Regions from separate parts of the Rhizobium sp. S163 genome, predicted to be linked through region 2. Evidence: predicted binding sites of a transcription regulator. Region 2 holds the regulator's gene; the other holds the start of a gene.
What was found. The regulator PhoB, encoded in region 2, activates phosphate uptake and scavenging genes when phosphate is short. The targets are predictions, from matches to a motif close to TGTCATNNANCTGTCAT.

Region 1 (6,957 bases), on a different contig from region 2:
GGCGTTCGCCGATCGCGATCTTCAGCGTGACGCTGGTCAGCCCCGGAACCGTGCCGGCGAGATTGACGCCGACCTGCTTGCCCTGGTTGGCGGCGAAGGCGCTGGCGGAGATGATGTCGAGAGCGCTTGCCTCGAGCAGCAAGTGCGATCCGGAGCCGATCATCCGCTCGCCGACGGAACCGAGGCTGAGCAGGTTCTGCAGCTTGACCTTGATCTGCGTGGTGCCGAGCCCCTTGGACAGCGAGGTGATCGCCTTGCTGACCGTAGGCGTCAGCCCCTGCGTGGCGGCCAGCGTGTCGAGCAGGCGTGGATAGGAGATGTCGGTTGCCAGCAGGTCGTCATAGGTGCCGGCGGTGAGGTTGAGCTTGGTCGCGAGAAGATCGAGATAGGACAGAAGGTCGATATTGGCGGCGGCGAGTGCGTCGTAGTCGGCCACTTTCAATGAGACCGTCGTGCCGAGCAGGCCGCCGAGCACGGCGTTGAGAATACCGCCGTTGAGGCTCGCCAGACGCGAGCCGACGGAGAAGGCCGCGAGCTTGGAGGCGGAGGCGGTTCCGGTCGCGCCGAGCGTCGGGGGCGGGATGATGGAGGCTGCGAAGGTCAACTGCGCCTTCTGCTGGATCGCAACCTTGACGGCATCATAGGGCTGGGTGCCGGCCACAAAACGCTGCGCCGGAGGCAATGCTGGGTCGGCCAGATAAATCCCTGGCGTGTATTGGACCACGGCATCGTAAGTGTCGAGCTGGGCGGCGTTCAGCAGCTTGGTTCCAGACGATGTTGCGTAAGCCACGCCTGACTTTACCGCGACGTTGAGGCCGTTCTGCTGGTAGTTCGTGACCAGGTTGCTGGCGGCGTTGTTGATGTCTGACGCCGCGACGATGGCGCCGATGTCGCTCAATTGCTGCAGGCGGCGCTGCTGCAACGTCATCGCGCCGAAGTCGACCCCGAGTGCGAGCGTGGAAATGATCAGCGGCGCCGAGAGCGCGGCCATGATCGCGATGTTGCCATCCCGGCGGGTGCTGAAACCCGCCAGATATCGCCTCATGCCTGCTTTCATATACCACCCATGCGGATCGTGGCGAAGCGGCGGATCTTGGTGTCCGGAAGCGGGAATGTGTAGAGATTCCAGATCGGTAGGGCGCTGGCATCATACTCGGTCGTGACCGTGAACTGATTGGCGTTCGTGGGGTCGGTGGCGACGGTGACCTGGAGTTTCTTCTGGTCGATCAGCGGATCGTTGAGGGTCGAGAGCGCGATGTAATTGTTGACGAGTTGGGCGCGCTCCTGCTCGGAAAGGCCGGCCACCGCCGTGCGGGCGGCATCCGCCGTCAGCTGCTGCAGCGCATGGGCGGCGCTCAGGTAGATGCCATAGGCGATCAGGGTGAGAAGGACGAGCAGGAAAACCGGTGCAACGATTGCGAATTCGATCGCGGCCGCACCCTGCCGGTTGGCGAGAAGACGTCGGGCATTCCTCATGCACTGCACTCCTTGCAATGGTCAACGCCGTAGCGAGGACAACCGAAGGATACATTTAACCGTCTTAATTTTTGCTTACCTAATAAACCCCATGCGTGTACCCGCAAGATATCAGGGTGTACGGAAATGGCGCGCTATTCCTGTGGCCGGCTAATCTGTTCGCCAGCCCAGGATCAGTTACCGAGCTTCTGGGTCAATCTGGCGATATCCTCACGCAGCGCGGCGATCTCGGTCATCACCTGCATGTCGATCTTCTGGTGCAGCGACAGCACTTCCAGCTCGGCCTTCAGGTTGACCTCATAGTCCTTCGCCGCCTCGAAGCGATCGCGCTCGGCCTGGCGGTTTTGGGACATCATGATGATCGGGGCCTGGATGGCGGCGATCATGGAGAGGACGAGATTGAGGAAGATGAAGGGGTAGGGGTCGAAGGCGCGGGTCGACAGGATGATCGTGTTGATCACGCACCAGACCGCCAGGAAGACCAGGAAGGTGGTGATGAACGCCCAGGAACCGCCGACGCGCGCGATGCTATCTGCCATCCGCTCGCCGAAGGAGGATTCGGCTTTCAGTACGGCGTTGATATCCGTCGAGATGATCTTGCGCGCATGCGCCTTTTCCAGCACGCGCTTTTCGATGTCGCCGAGTTCGTTGGCGGACTTGTCGAAATGCAGGTGGACGAAACTGGAGAGATTGTTCATGGCGCGACTCCCGATCAACTTTTGTTGGCGGGGAGTATTCCGTTCTGCGCCAGGAATGCAATGCGGCAACGTGCATGTCTGCCGTGCTCAGGAGCCCTCAGCGCGCAGCCAGGAATGCTGCGGGAAGAAGCGCTCGACGGTCTGCGCCTTGCCGAACATCACATCGTGCTGGAGATAGCGATAGTCGCGGACCAGTGGATCGATGGTCTTGGCGTCGCGAACCCAATCCGGCGAGGCGGTGTTGTCGCGGGTAATCAGCTGGTAGCGGTCGACGATCGGGTACTTCTTCTGCACGCGACCGAGGAAGCCGGTATAGAACGGGTGCTCGTAGCCCGCGAATTTCAGCACGTGATAGGGCAGCTGCGACGGGCTGATGGTGCCGACGTTCTGCTTGACGCCCTTGCGGTTTGACCAGATGACCAGCGGCGTCTCGTGCTCCCGCTTCATGACGCTGACGGAGGCGCGGCGCGTCGCGACCTGGTCGGGCATGTAGCCGGTGTTGGTATAGACGCTGCCGAGCGGCGGCAGGTGGTCGCCCCAGAGCACGATGATCGTCTCGCGATCGCGCTTGGAGGCCCATTCTGTCAGCATCTTGAAGCTGTCGTCTGCCTCCTTGACGCCCTGCGTATAGGTGGCGAGCGTGGCGCGGTCGGCGTCGGTCAGATTGCCGGTGAAGTCGACCGTGTTGTTGGCGTAGCGGTTGGCCTCGTACGGGCCATGTCCCTGCAGAGTGACCGCGAAGAAGAAGAAGGGCCGGTCGAGCCCGTCGGCTTCCTGCATGATCTCCTTCATCAGGCTGTCGTCGGAGGCGAAGATGCCGCGCTTTTCCATGGTCGGCATGGTTTCTTCGGTGCGGAATTCCTCGAAGCCGAAATCCTTGTAGACCTCGTTGCGGTTCCAGAACCAGCCGCTGAACGGATGTAGCGCACGGGCCGCATAGCCTTCGCCGCGGAAGAAGGTGGCAAGCGACGGGATGTCGTTGCGGATATACTGCTGGTAGGGGATGCTGCCATAAGGCAGGAACGCATTGGAGAAGCCGGTCAGCGCCTCGAACTCGACATTGGCGGTCATGCCGCCGAACTCGGGCGAGAAGACGTGGCCGGATTGGGCCGCGCGGATCGTCGGCATCGGGTCTTCGGAGAATTTCAGCGTCTTCAGACGCGTCGGATCCCAGAAGGATTCGCTCATCAGCATGATGACGTCAGGCTTGTCGCTCGGACCGCTGAGATAGCCGTAATTGCGCGACGGGATGGCATCGAGCGCCTGCGCATTGAGGCCGGCGGGCGAGGCGACGTCGGCCATCGGAATGTTGAAGATGAAGGCGAGGATGAAGCCGTTGCTGCGGTAGTTCTCTTTCTGGTCCCACATCATCGGCACCACCTGCAGGCGGTCGCGGATATAGGAATATTGCGAGTAATCCATCAGCGAGCCGAAGGCGGCGATGACTGGAACCGTCAGGCAGAGATTACGGATACGGTTGCGGCGCGCCATTTTCGGCAGGCGGCGCCAGGCGTAGCGCCATGCCAGCACGAGGCCAGTGACGGAGAGCAGGATGCCGACGGCAACCGCGATAGCCGTCATCGGGCGGTCGCGAACCATGACGGGCAGGAGTTCGAATATCTGGCGGCCGAACAGCATGTCCGAGGGATAGAGCGGATCGGAGAGGTAGTGCTGCTTCTGATTGGAGACGAGCGCGGGGACGAGGACGAGCGGCAGGACGACCAGTGCAGAGAGGAAACGGCGACCGAGGACGGCATCGACGCACAGCATCACGATGGTAAGCATCATGACCGTGGTCATGCCGGGGCGCGCCGTAGAAGACAGAAACGCGCCGACGTCGGTTGCGCCGCCGCGGGCGATCACCTCGACCGAGAAGGTTGCAAGCAACGCCATCACCGCCGTCAGGGCGACTGCAATTGCGCCGCGCAGAATGGAGGGGCGGGTATCCGCGCCAACGCCGCCATAGAGAGCCGCTTCGCGCATTGCCGCTCCGGACTTGAAAACTTGGGCGATCAATGGCGGAACTCCAGTGTCATCTTAACGTCATCGAACTGTCACATCTTCGTCATGAACGCTAGATGAACCATAGTTGTTTCGCGGGCTTAACGCTTTTTTGATCACAAACTTTTCGGCAGCCAATTGCCTCATTTCGCGTGGGCTCCGGATGGAGCCTCCCATTGCCGCGCGCGGGCGATCCTTGCGTGCCTTATTTAGCTGTCGTAGGTCATGGATATGTTCGCGTCAGAGGAGAGTTTGCATGCGCAGTTCCGTCGAGATCTACAACGTCAAGACGGGTGAGGCCCGTGTGATCTGGCAGACCGAGAGACTGGTCGAAGCGCCCAATTACGCCCGTGACGGCAGCTATCTCCTGCTCAACGACGAAGGCCTGCTTTATCGCCTGGCGCTCGACGGCTCGGCGAAGGTCGAGCATGTCGATACCGGCTTCGCGACCGCCTGCAACAACGACCACGGGATTTCGCCCGATGGCACCCGTATCGTCATCTCCGACAAGGTTGAGTTCGGAAAATCGGCGATCTACACGCTGCCGATCGAGGGTGGGACGCCGCAGCTGGTGACCACCAATCATCCGTCCTACTGGCATGGCTGGTCGCCTGACGGGAAGGAGCTCGCCTATTGCGGCATTCGCGGCGACCTGTTCGATATCTACACGATCGACGTGACCGGCGGCGAAGAGCGCCGGTTGACGCATGGCGAAGGGCGCAATGACGGACCGGATTATTCGGCCGACGGGCGCTGGATCTATTTCAACTCCAGCCGCACCGGCCTGATGCAGATATGGCGTATCCATCCCGACGGCACAGGCGTCGAGCAGGTGACGCACGACAACTACGGCAACTGGTTCGCGCATCCATCGCCCAACAACGACAAGGTAGTGCTGATCTCCTACGACCCCGATGTCTTCGATCATCCGCGCGACAAGCATGTGCGAATGCGGATCATGGATATGGACGGGGGAAATCTCACGACGCTGTTCGAACTTTTCGGTGGGCAGGGATCGATCAATGTTCCCAACTGGTCACCTGGTGGTGACGAGTTCGCCTATGTGCGATATTTCCCGGTCGAGGCTTGAGCGATTGCATCATGCGCGGTTTGTCGGCATAGGTGGCGCGTCGGGTGCCCGCAGGCTTGCGGGAGAATCGGGAATTCGGTGCGAGACCGGAACGTGCCCAACGCTGTAAGGCCGACGTCTGCCGCTTGATGCCACTGGCGCTTTTTGCCGGGAAGGCGTGGCAGACGGATGACGCCAAGTCAGAAGACCGGCCCGACAATCATAGACTGACCGCCTGGACAGCGGCCGGTTGTGTTGTTGGGGATTGACGATGCGACCAGACCAATCTGGCTCTCTTGCGAGAGCCGGTGCCTTTTCGACGAGCGAGCGCGACGCCGTTTACAGAGCCATCGAGACCAGACGCGACGTGCGATCCGAGTTCCTGCCGGATCCGGTGCCTGATGATGTGATTGGACGGCTGCTGGCTGCTGCCCATCATGCGCCGTCTGTCGGCTTCATGCAGCCGTGGAATTTCATCGTCGTTCGCGATGAGGCCGTGCGATCGACCGTGTGGGAGGCCTTTGCCAAGGCCAATGCCGAGGCGGCGGAGATGTTTTCCGGCGAGCGGCAGCAGGCCTACCGCGCCTTGAAACTCGAGGGCATTCGCACGGCATCCGTCGGCATCTGCGTGACCTGCGATCCGGATCGCTGCGGCGACGTGGTGCTCGGGCGGACGCACAATAGTCGGATGGATTCCTACTCCACCGTCTGCGCGGTGCAGAACCTGTGGCTTGCGGCGCGCGCCGAAGGCGTCGGCGTCGGCTGGGTGAGCATTTTCCATGAGGCGGATCTGAAGCGGGCGCTCGGTGTGCCTGAGCGGATCGAGATCGTCGCCTGGCTCTGTGTCGGCTATGTCGACCGGCTCTACGAGGAGCCGGAGCTCGCGGTGAAGGGCTGGCGGCAGCGGCTGCCGTTGGAGGAGCTGGTGTTCGCGGATCGCTGGGGCGGGAGCGCATAGCCCGCGACGCCTGCTATTGCTTCTGCGCCGGCGGTTGCTGCGGCTGGGCGCCCGGCATGGCAGGGTGCTTGAGGTCGATCGATCCCTGATCGCCGGCGAGGAACTGCGGACCCACCTGGCGCACCTTGCCGGCACTGGCATCGTAGGGGCGGTCGGGGACCTGCGCCTGGGGCGCCGGCTGCTCTGGCGTGACCGGGCTTTCGGGCTTGGCGGCGGCGGTGTTCGGGGTTTCGATCGTGGTAATCGAGCTCTGCGGCGGCGGGGCGCTCACAGACTGGTTGCGGCGCATCTGTTCGTAATAGGCGGGCAGATTGCAGCTGCAGGAGGATTTTTCGCCGGGCTTGCGGTTCTTGTAGGCGAATGCATTCGGCATGGCGCTGTAGGGCGCGCCTGTCGAGGCCGAGATCATGTTCTCGGTCTCGCCGCTGGAAACGTCGTGATAGTAGAGCTCGGTTTCGATGCCGGGGCACATCTGCTGGCAGGTGTTGGCGTCGCGGGCGAAGTCGAAAGAGGTGGCGTTCGAGCGGATGGGGAAGAAGCCGCCGTCGCAGCTGCGCACGCAGATCGTGTTCAGATGCGTGAGCGGCTGGCCGCCGGGCGAGAACTCGTAGGAGCGCTGACGCTCGCCGCCGAGAGGAATGAAGGTGTTGCTGCGCATCGCCTGATCGTCGATGCTGGGCGGGTTCGCATATTGCGGCTCTTCGTACTGCTGCACTGGCGCATTGCAGTTGTTTTCGTCGAGTGCGGCGAAGAGT
Region 2 (6,957 bases):
GAGCGGCGCGGGCGTTGTCGGCGAGCAGCCGACGCTGAGCCCTGGTGATACCTACGAATATTCGTCGGGCTGCCCGCTCGATACGCCATCGGGCCTGATGTTCGGCCACTACCAGATGGAAACCGATAAAGGCGAGGTCTTCCAAGTGGAAATCCCCGCCTTCTCTCTTGATTCACCCGGCCTGCTCAGAGTGCTGAACTAACCTTTGTCTTGTCGCATGTCGGTGCCGCAAAACCGCTGCACACTTTTGCGCGACATGCTTCAGCTTATTCAGCCGCCTGCGCGAGCTCTTCGGCCTCGAAACGATAGGTCGTCGAGCAGAACTCGCAGGTGACCGCGATCTTGCCCTCTTCCTGGCTCGCCTCGATCTCCTCGGCGGAGAAGCCCTTGAGCACGCCCTTGATCTTCTCGCGCGAGCAGGAGCAGCGGTCGAACACTTCGCGCGGCTCGTAAACGCGCACGCCGCGCTCGTGGAACAGCCGGAACAGCAGGCGCTCGACGCCGACCTGCGGATCGGTCAGCTCATCGGCGTCGATGGTTTCCACCAGCGAACGGGCTTCGGCCCAGGCATCGTCTTCCGCATGCTGGACGGTACCTTCGTCGCCATCGCCGCCATGCAGGTCTGCCTGGCGCATGCGCTCGGGCGCTTCCGGCAGGAACTGGGCAACGAGGCCCCCTGCCCGCCAGCGATGACGCGGCTTGCCTTGCTCGTCGCGGTCCAGCAGTTCGGCGGCGGCCAGGCGCACGCGCGTCGGGATCTGCTCCGACTGGCGGAAATAGGTGCCGGCAATATCTTCCAGCGTGGCGCCGTCAAGCGCGACGATGCCCTGGTAAGGCTGGCTGAACTTGCCCTGGTCGATGGTGAACGCCAGCATGCCCTTGCCGAGCAGCTGCTCGGGCTCGGCGCGGCCAGCGGCAACCGCCTCGTCCAGCAGCGTCTGGTCGAAACGGGCGTAGGCGCGCACGTTCTCGGGCGTCGAGAAATCGGCGACAAGCAGATCGACCGGGCCGTCGCTCTTGGTCTGGACGGTGAACTTGCCTTCGAACTTCAGCGACGTGCCAAGCAGCACCGTCAGCGCGATGACTTCGGCCAGCAGGCGGGCGACGGGTGCGGGATAATTGTGGCGATCGAGGATCGCATCCAGCATCGGGCCGAGCTGGACGGCGCGACCGCGCACATCCAGGCCTTCCACCTGAAACGGAACGACATGATCATCACCGGCGAAATCGAATTCGCCGAGGGTGGCTGCAGCTTCTGCCATGGTCTTCTCCTAGTCTGAGGGCAGCGGACGAGCCCGTCCATCCGCCAGCGCGGCCACGGGCCTGTCCGGCCCGATGTGGCCTCCAGTATGGTTCAGATCGCGCCCAGGCACCAAGCAAGAATCGACTTCTGCGCATGAAGACGGTTTTCCGCTTCATCGAAGACCACGGATTGCGGGCCGTCGATCACTTCGTCGGTAACTTCCTCACCACGATGGGCCGGCAGGCAATGCATGAACAATGCATCCTTGTCGGCCTGTGCCATCAAAGCCGAATTGACCTGATAAGGCTGGAAGACGTTGTGACCCCGGGCCCGATGTTCCTGATTCATGGAGACCCAGGTATCGGTCACCACGCAATCGGCGCCGGCGACCGCACGGTCTGCATCATGGCTCAGCATGATCTCGGCGCCCTCATTGCGGGCCCAGTTCAGATAGTGATCCTTCGGCTCGGAACCAAGGGGTACCGCCATGTTCATGCGATAGCCGAAACGGGCAGCGCCTTCGACCAGCGAATGCAGCACGTTGTTGCCATCGCCCATCCAAGCGATCGTCTTGCCCTTGATGGGGCCGCGATGCTCTTCGAAGGTCATGATATCGGCCATGATCTGGCAGGGATGGGTGTCATCGGTCAGAGCGTTGATGACGGGAACCGTCGCGTGTTCGGCGAGTTCCAGCATGCGCGCATGGTCGGTGGTGCGGATCATGATCGCGTCGACATAGCGCGACAGGACCTTGGCGGTATCGCCAATCGTTTCAGCGCGGCCGAGCTGCATTTCGGTGCCCGAAAGGAACAGCGTTTCGCCACCGAGCTGGCGCATACCGACGTCAAAGGAGACGCGGGTGCGGGTCGAGGGCTTTTCGAAGATCATCGCCAGCATCTTGCCTGCCAGCGGCTTGTCGCCCTGGCCGGCCTTGAAAGCCTGCTTGCGGGTCTTGGCGTCATCCATGATGACCCTGAGGTCGGAGGAGGTTACCGCGGAGAGATCGAGGAAGTGTTTTGGGGAAGCCATCTGTCTTTAAACCTGTTGCGCCCGCCATCCGGCCGGGCATCTATCCATTCAAGCCGTCTTCTTTGCCTTGGCGCGCACGCTCTCGGCGGCACGCTCCAGGCGGGCGAGGCCTTCGCGGGCTTCGTCGGCCGTGACGACAAGCGGGGGCAACAAACGGATGACATTGTCGCCGGCCGGAATGGCCAGCAGGTTGGCAGCGCGGATGGCCTGCAACAGCTCAGTCGACGGAACAGCCGCCTTGACGCCGAGCATCAGGCCTTCGCCGCGGATATCCTCGATTACATCGGGGAAGCGATCCTTCAGCGATGCAAGACCCTGACGGAAGACGAGCGCGACGTCGTTGACGTGGCGCAGGAAGCCCTCCTCGAGGATGACATCGAGCACGGCATTGCCGACGGCCATGGCGAGCGGGTTGCCGCCATAGGTCGAGCCATGGGTGCCGGCCTTCATGCCGGAGGCAGCTTCAGCTGTTGCCAGGCATGCGCCGAGCGGGAAACCACCGCCGATGCCCTTGGCGACCGCCATGATATCAGGCGTGACGCCGGACCATTCATGCGCGAAGAGCTTGCCGGTGCGGCCGACGCCGGACTGAACCTCGTCGAGGATCAGAAGCAGGCCGTTTTCGTCGCAGAGCTGGCGCAGCGCCTTCATGAATTCCGTGGTTGCCGGGCGAATACCGCCTTCGCCCTGTACCGGCTCGATCAGGATACCGGCCGTGGCATCTGTGATCGCGGCACGGACGGCCTCGATATCGCCGAAGGGCACCTGGTCGAAACCGGGTGTCTTGGGGCCGAAGCCTTCGAGATACTTCTCCTGGCCACCGGCAGCGATCGTCGCCAGCGTGCGGCCGTGGAAGGCGCCTTCGAAGGTGATGATGTGGAAGCGCTCGGGATGGCCCTTCGAATACTGGTAGCGGCGCGCGGTCTTGATCGCGCATTCCAGCGCCTCGGCGCCGGAATTGGTGAAGAACACCTTATCCGCGAAGGTTGCATCCGTCAGCCGCTTGGCAAAGCGCTCCTGGCCGGGGATCTCGTAAATGTTGGAGAGGTGCCAAACCTTCTCGGCCTGATCCTTAAGCGCGCCGACGACGTGCGGGTGGCTATGGCCGACGGAGGTCACGGCAACGCCCGCGCCGAAATCGAGATATCGCTCGCCAGTTTCGGTGATCAGCCACACGCCCTCTCCTCGCTCGAACCGCAGCGGGGCACGAGAGTAGGTATCATAAAGCGGCGCGGCTTCAGCCATGGCGCGATCTCCTGTCATTCGCTCAACAAAGGCCCGGACTCCGGCGAAAAAGCGGGTGCCCGGAAATGAAAAATGCCGCCTTTCGGCGGCGAGGGGCACTATTGTCTTTTCGCAGTGCGATGTCAACAAAACTGAGCTTTTGTCGCATGCGTCAAGCAAGCATCGGGGCGCCGGCGAGCTATCAACAGCTAATGTTGCAGAAATGACTCTACCACCCAGCAAGTTGGGGAAAACCGAGAAATCGATTCGCCGCGATTCAACCGACTCTTGTCACGGAGTCGCCCTCACTCTAGGTTAAAACTCAATTACTAGACTGCATGCGGCGGAACTAGTCACCAAAATCGAGCAAGCGTTTCTTGGTCCGGACACGTCCGTGCCATGGGTGAAGGATTCTGCCTACACCAACGCAATAAGGCGGAGACAGGGCATGAACTGGACAGACGAGCGCGTTGAAAGACTGAAGAAGCTTTGGGCCGAAGGCCTGAGCGCCAGCCAGATTGCGGCACAACTTGGCGGTGTAAGCCGCAACGCCGTCATCGGCAAGGTCCACCGCCTGAACCTGCCTGGCCGCGCCAAGGCCGGCGGCACGACGACGGCGACGCGGGCGCCGAAGCGCCCGGCGGTTTCGACCCCCCGCCCTGCCAGCAATTTCAATTCCGCACGCATCTCGCCAAGCCGCGCCGTTGCCCGCCCGCAGGGCGCAGTGGCTCTCAAGGAAGAGATGGATATCGATGCGATCGAGGAAGTCCGTTACCGTCCAGCCTCCAACGTTGTCGTTCCGATCTCGCGCCGTCTCGGCCTTACGGAACTGACCGAGCGCACGTGCAAGTGGCCGGTCGGCGATCCGCTGACGGATGACTTCCACTTCTGCGGCTGCGAGTCCCCCGACAACTCGCCATACTGCACCTACCACCAGCGCATGGCCTACCAGCCGGTCAACGAGCGCCGCAAGGCAGCCAACCGGGTCGCATGACCCGGAAAGCCGGATAAGGAACAAAAGAAAACGGGCCCTCGCGGGGCCCGTTTTTCGTTGGATCGTATGAAATGGAAGCGCCTTACGCTTCCATCGAATAACCGGCGCCGCGAACGGTGCGGATCACATCCTGCATGTTCGAGAAGTTGAGCGCCTTGCGCAGGCGGCCGACGTGAACGTCTACGGTGCGTTCGTCGACATAGATGTCATGGCCCCAGACGCCATCGAGCAGCTGCGAGCGCGAGAAGACGCGGCCGGGCGACGACATCAGGAATTCCAGCAGGCGGAATTCGGTCGGTCCGAGGCGGACTTCGCGGCTCTTGCGGTGAACGCGATGGGTTTCGCGATCGAGCTCGATATCGCCGCACTTCAGCAGCGAGGAGAGCACTTCCGGCTTGGCGCGGCGCAGCATCGCCTTGACGCGGGCGACGAGCTCAGGCGTCGAGAACGGCTTGACGACATAGTCGTCGGCGCCGGTCGACAGGCCGCGAACGCGTTCGCTTTCCTCGCCACGGGCGGTCAGCATGATGATCGGCAGGCGCTCCGTCTCCGGGCGCATGCGCAGGCGACGGCAGAGCTCGATGCCGGATACGCCGGGCAGCATCCAATCGAGGATCAAAAGATCAGGCGTGCGTTCCTGCAGCCGGATTTCGGCCTCGTCACCGCGAAGGATGGTATCGACTTCGAAGCCTTCGGCCTCAAGGTTATAGCGAAGAAGCACGCTCAGTGCTTCTTCGTCTTCAACGACTGCTACTCTTGGGATCATTCGTCTCGGTCTCCTGGGGGCGTGGGTCCGGAACGCTTATTCCGTGACCGCGCCGACGGTGTTGGCGGTGTCGTCCTTCGGACGCTCGCCTTCCGGCTGGGCGCCGGTAGCCATGTAGTAGATGGTCTCTGCGATGTTGGTGGCGTGGTCGCCGATGCGCTCGATGTTCTTGGCGCAGAAGAGAAGATGCGTGCAGCTGGTGATGTTGCGCGGATCTTCCATCATGTAGGTCAGCATCTCGCGGAACAGCGAGGTGTACATCGCGTCGATTTCCTCGTCGCGCTCGCGGATCGACTTGGCGCGGTCGGCAACGCGGCTGGTGTAGACGTCGAGAACTTCCTTGAGCTGGACGAGCGCCAGTTCGGAGAGATGCTCGAGGCCACGGGCGAGCTTGCGCGGAACGCCGGTGCTCTGGACAGCGATGACGCGCTTGGCGGTGTTCTTGCCAAGATCGCCGACGCGCTCGAGATCGGCCGCGATGCGGATCGAGCCCATGATTTCGCGAAGGTCGGCGGCCATCGGCTGGCGGCGGGCGATGGTGATGATCGCCTTTTCGCCGATCTCGCGCTCGGCGTGATCGAGGATCACGTCGTCGGAGATGACCTTCTGGGCGAGCGAAGTGTCGCCGTTGACGAGCGCGCGAACGGCGTCGCCGACCATCTGTTCCGCGAGGCCGCCCATTTCGGAGATGCGGCGCGTCAGGAACTTGAGATCATCGTCATAGGCGGAATAGATATGTGTCGATGCCATGGGGCTTATCCTTGAATGTCCTGAGGTTTACCGGTTTCGGAGATCAGCCGAAGCGGCCCATGATGTAATCCTGGGTGCGCGGATCATCCGGGTTGGTGAACATCTTGTCTGTATCGTTCTCCTCGACGAGGTTGCCGAGGTGGAACATGGCGGTGCGCTGCGAAACGCGGGCTGCCTGCTGCATCGAGTGCGTAACGATGACGATCGTGTAGGCCTCGCGCAGCTCGTGGATGAGCTCCTCGACCTTGGCGGTCGCGATCGGGTCAAGCGCCGAGCAGGGCTCGTCCATGAGGATGACTTCAGGGCTAACGGCAATCGCGCGGGCGATGCACAGACGCTGCTGCTGACCACCCGAGAGGCCGGTGCCGCCTTCATGCACGCGGTCCTTGACCTCGTTCCACAGGCCGGCGCGCTGCAGGCTCTGCTCGACGATGACGTCCATGTCGGCCTTCGCCTTGGCGAGACCGTGGATGCGCGGGCCGTAGGCGACGTTCTCGTAGATCGACTTCGGGAATGGGTTCGGCTTCTGGAACACCATGCCGACGCGGGCGCGCAGTTCGACGACGTCGATATCCGGATCGTAGATATCATCGCCATCGAGCGTGATCTTGCCGGTGACGCGGCAATTGTCGATCGTGTCGTTCATGCGGTTCAGGCTGCGCAGGAAGGTGGACTTGCCGCAGCCCGACGGACCGATGAGAGCCGTCACGGTGTTTTCGCGGATGTTCAGCTTCACATCGAAAAGCGCACGCTTCTCGCCGTAGTAAACCGAGACGTCCTGGCCAATCATTTTATACGGAATGGTATTCATCTTCTGGTCTAGCGCCTTCTCAACTGCTGCTTCCGTCAACATGTTCATGATGTTTACTCCGTTTACCAGCGGCGCTCAAAGCGACGACGCAAGAGGATGGCTCCGAGGTTCATGACGATCAGGAACAGGAGCAGGACGAT

Region 1: the regulator PhoB is predicted to act here: its motif matches at 4,216-4,232, upstream of QTL96_RS01750 (LTA synthase family protein).

What each region holds. Positions count from the first base shown of each region.
Region 1 covers NZ_JAUDSA010000003.1:325,995-332,951, reverse strand. The annotation lists gene QTL96_RS01765 (pilus assembly protein TadG-related protein) at 1-1,045, opposite strand, end outside; gene QTL96_RS01760 (TadE/TadG family type IV pilus assembly protein) at 1,054-1,476, opposite strand; gene QTL96_RS01755 (DUF1003 domain-containing protein) at 1,650-2,174, opposite strand; gene QTL96_RS01750 (LTA synthase family protein) at 2,262-4,157, opposite strand; gene QTL96_RS01745 (hypothetical protein) at 4,432-5,265, shown strand; cobalamin riboswitch at 5,291-5,476, shown strand; gene bluB (5,6-dimethylbenzimidazole synthase) at 5,516-6,202, shown strand; gene QTL96_RS01735 (DUF2865 domain-containing protein) at 6,216-6,957, opposite strand, start outside.
Region 2 covers NZ_JAUDSA010000018.1:454,770-461,726, reverse strand. The annotation lists gene apaG (Co2+/Mg2+ efflux protein ApaG) at 1-202, shown strand, start outside; gene QTL96_RS17815 (Hsp33 family molecular chaperone) at 267-1,262, opposite strand; gene argF (ornithine carbamoyltransferase) at 1,355-2,272, opposite strand; gene QTL96_RS17805 (aspartate aminotransferase family protein) at 2,321-3,517, opposite strand; gene QTL96_RS17800 (GcrA family cell cycle regulator) at 3,945-4,490, shown strand; gene phoB (phosphate regulon transcriptional regulator PhoB) at 4,573-5,256, opposite strand; gene phoU (phosphate signaling complex protein PhoU) at 5,293-6,006, opposite strand; gene pstB (phosphate ABC transporter ATP-binding protein PstB) at 6,050-6,865, opposite strand; gene pstA (phosphate ABC transporter permease PstA) at 6,880-6,957, opposite strand, start outside.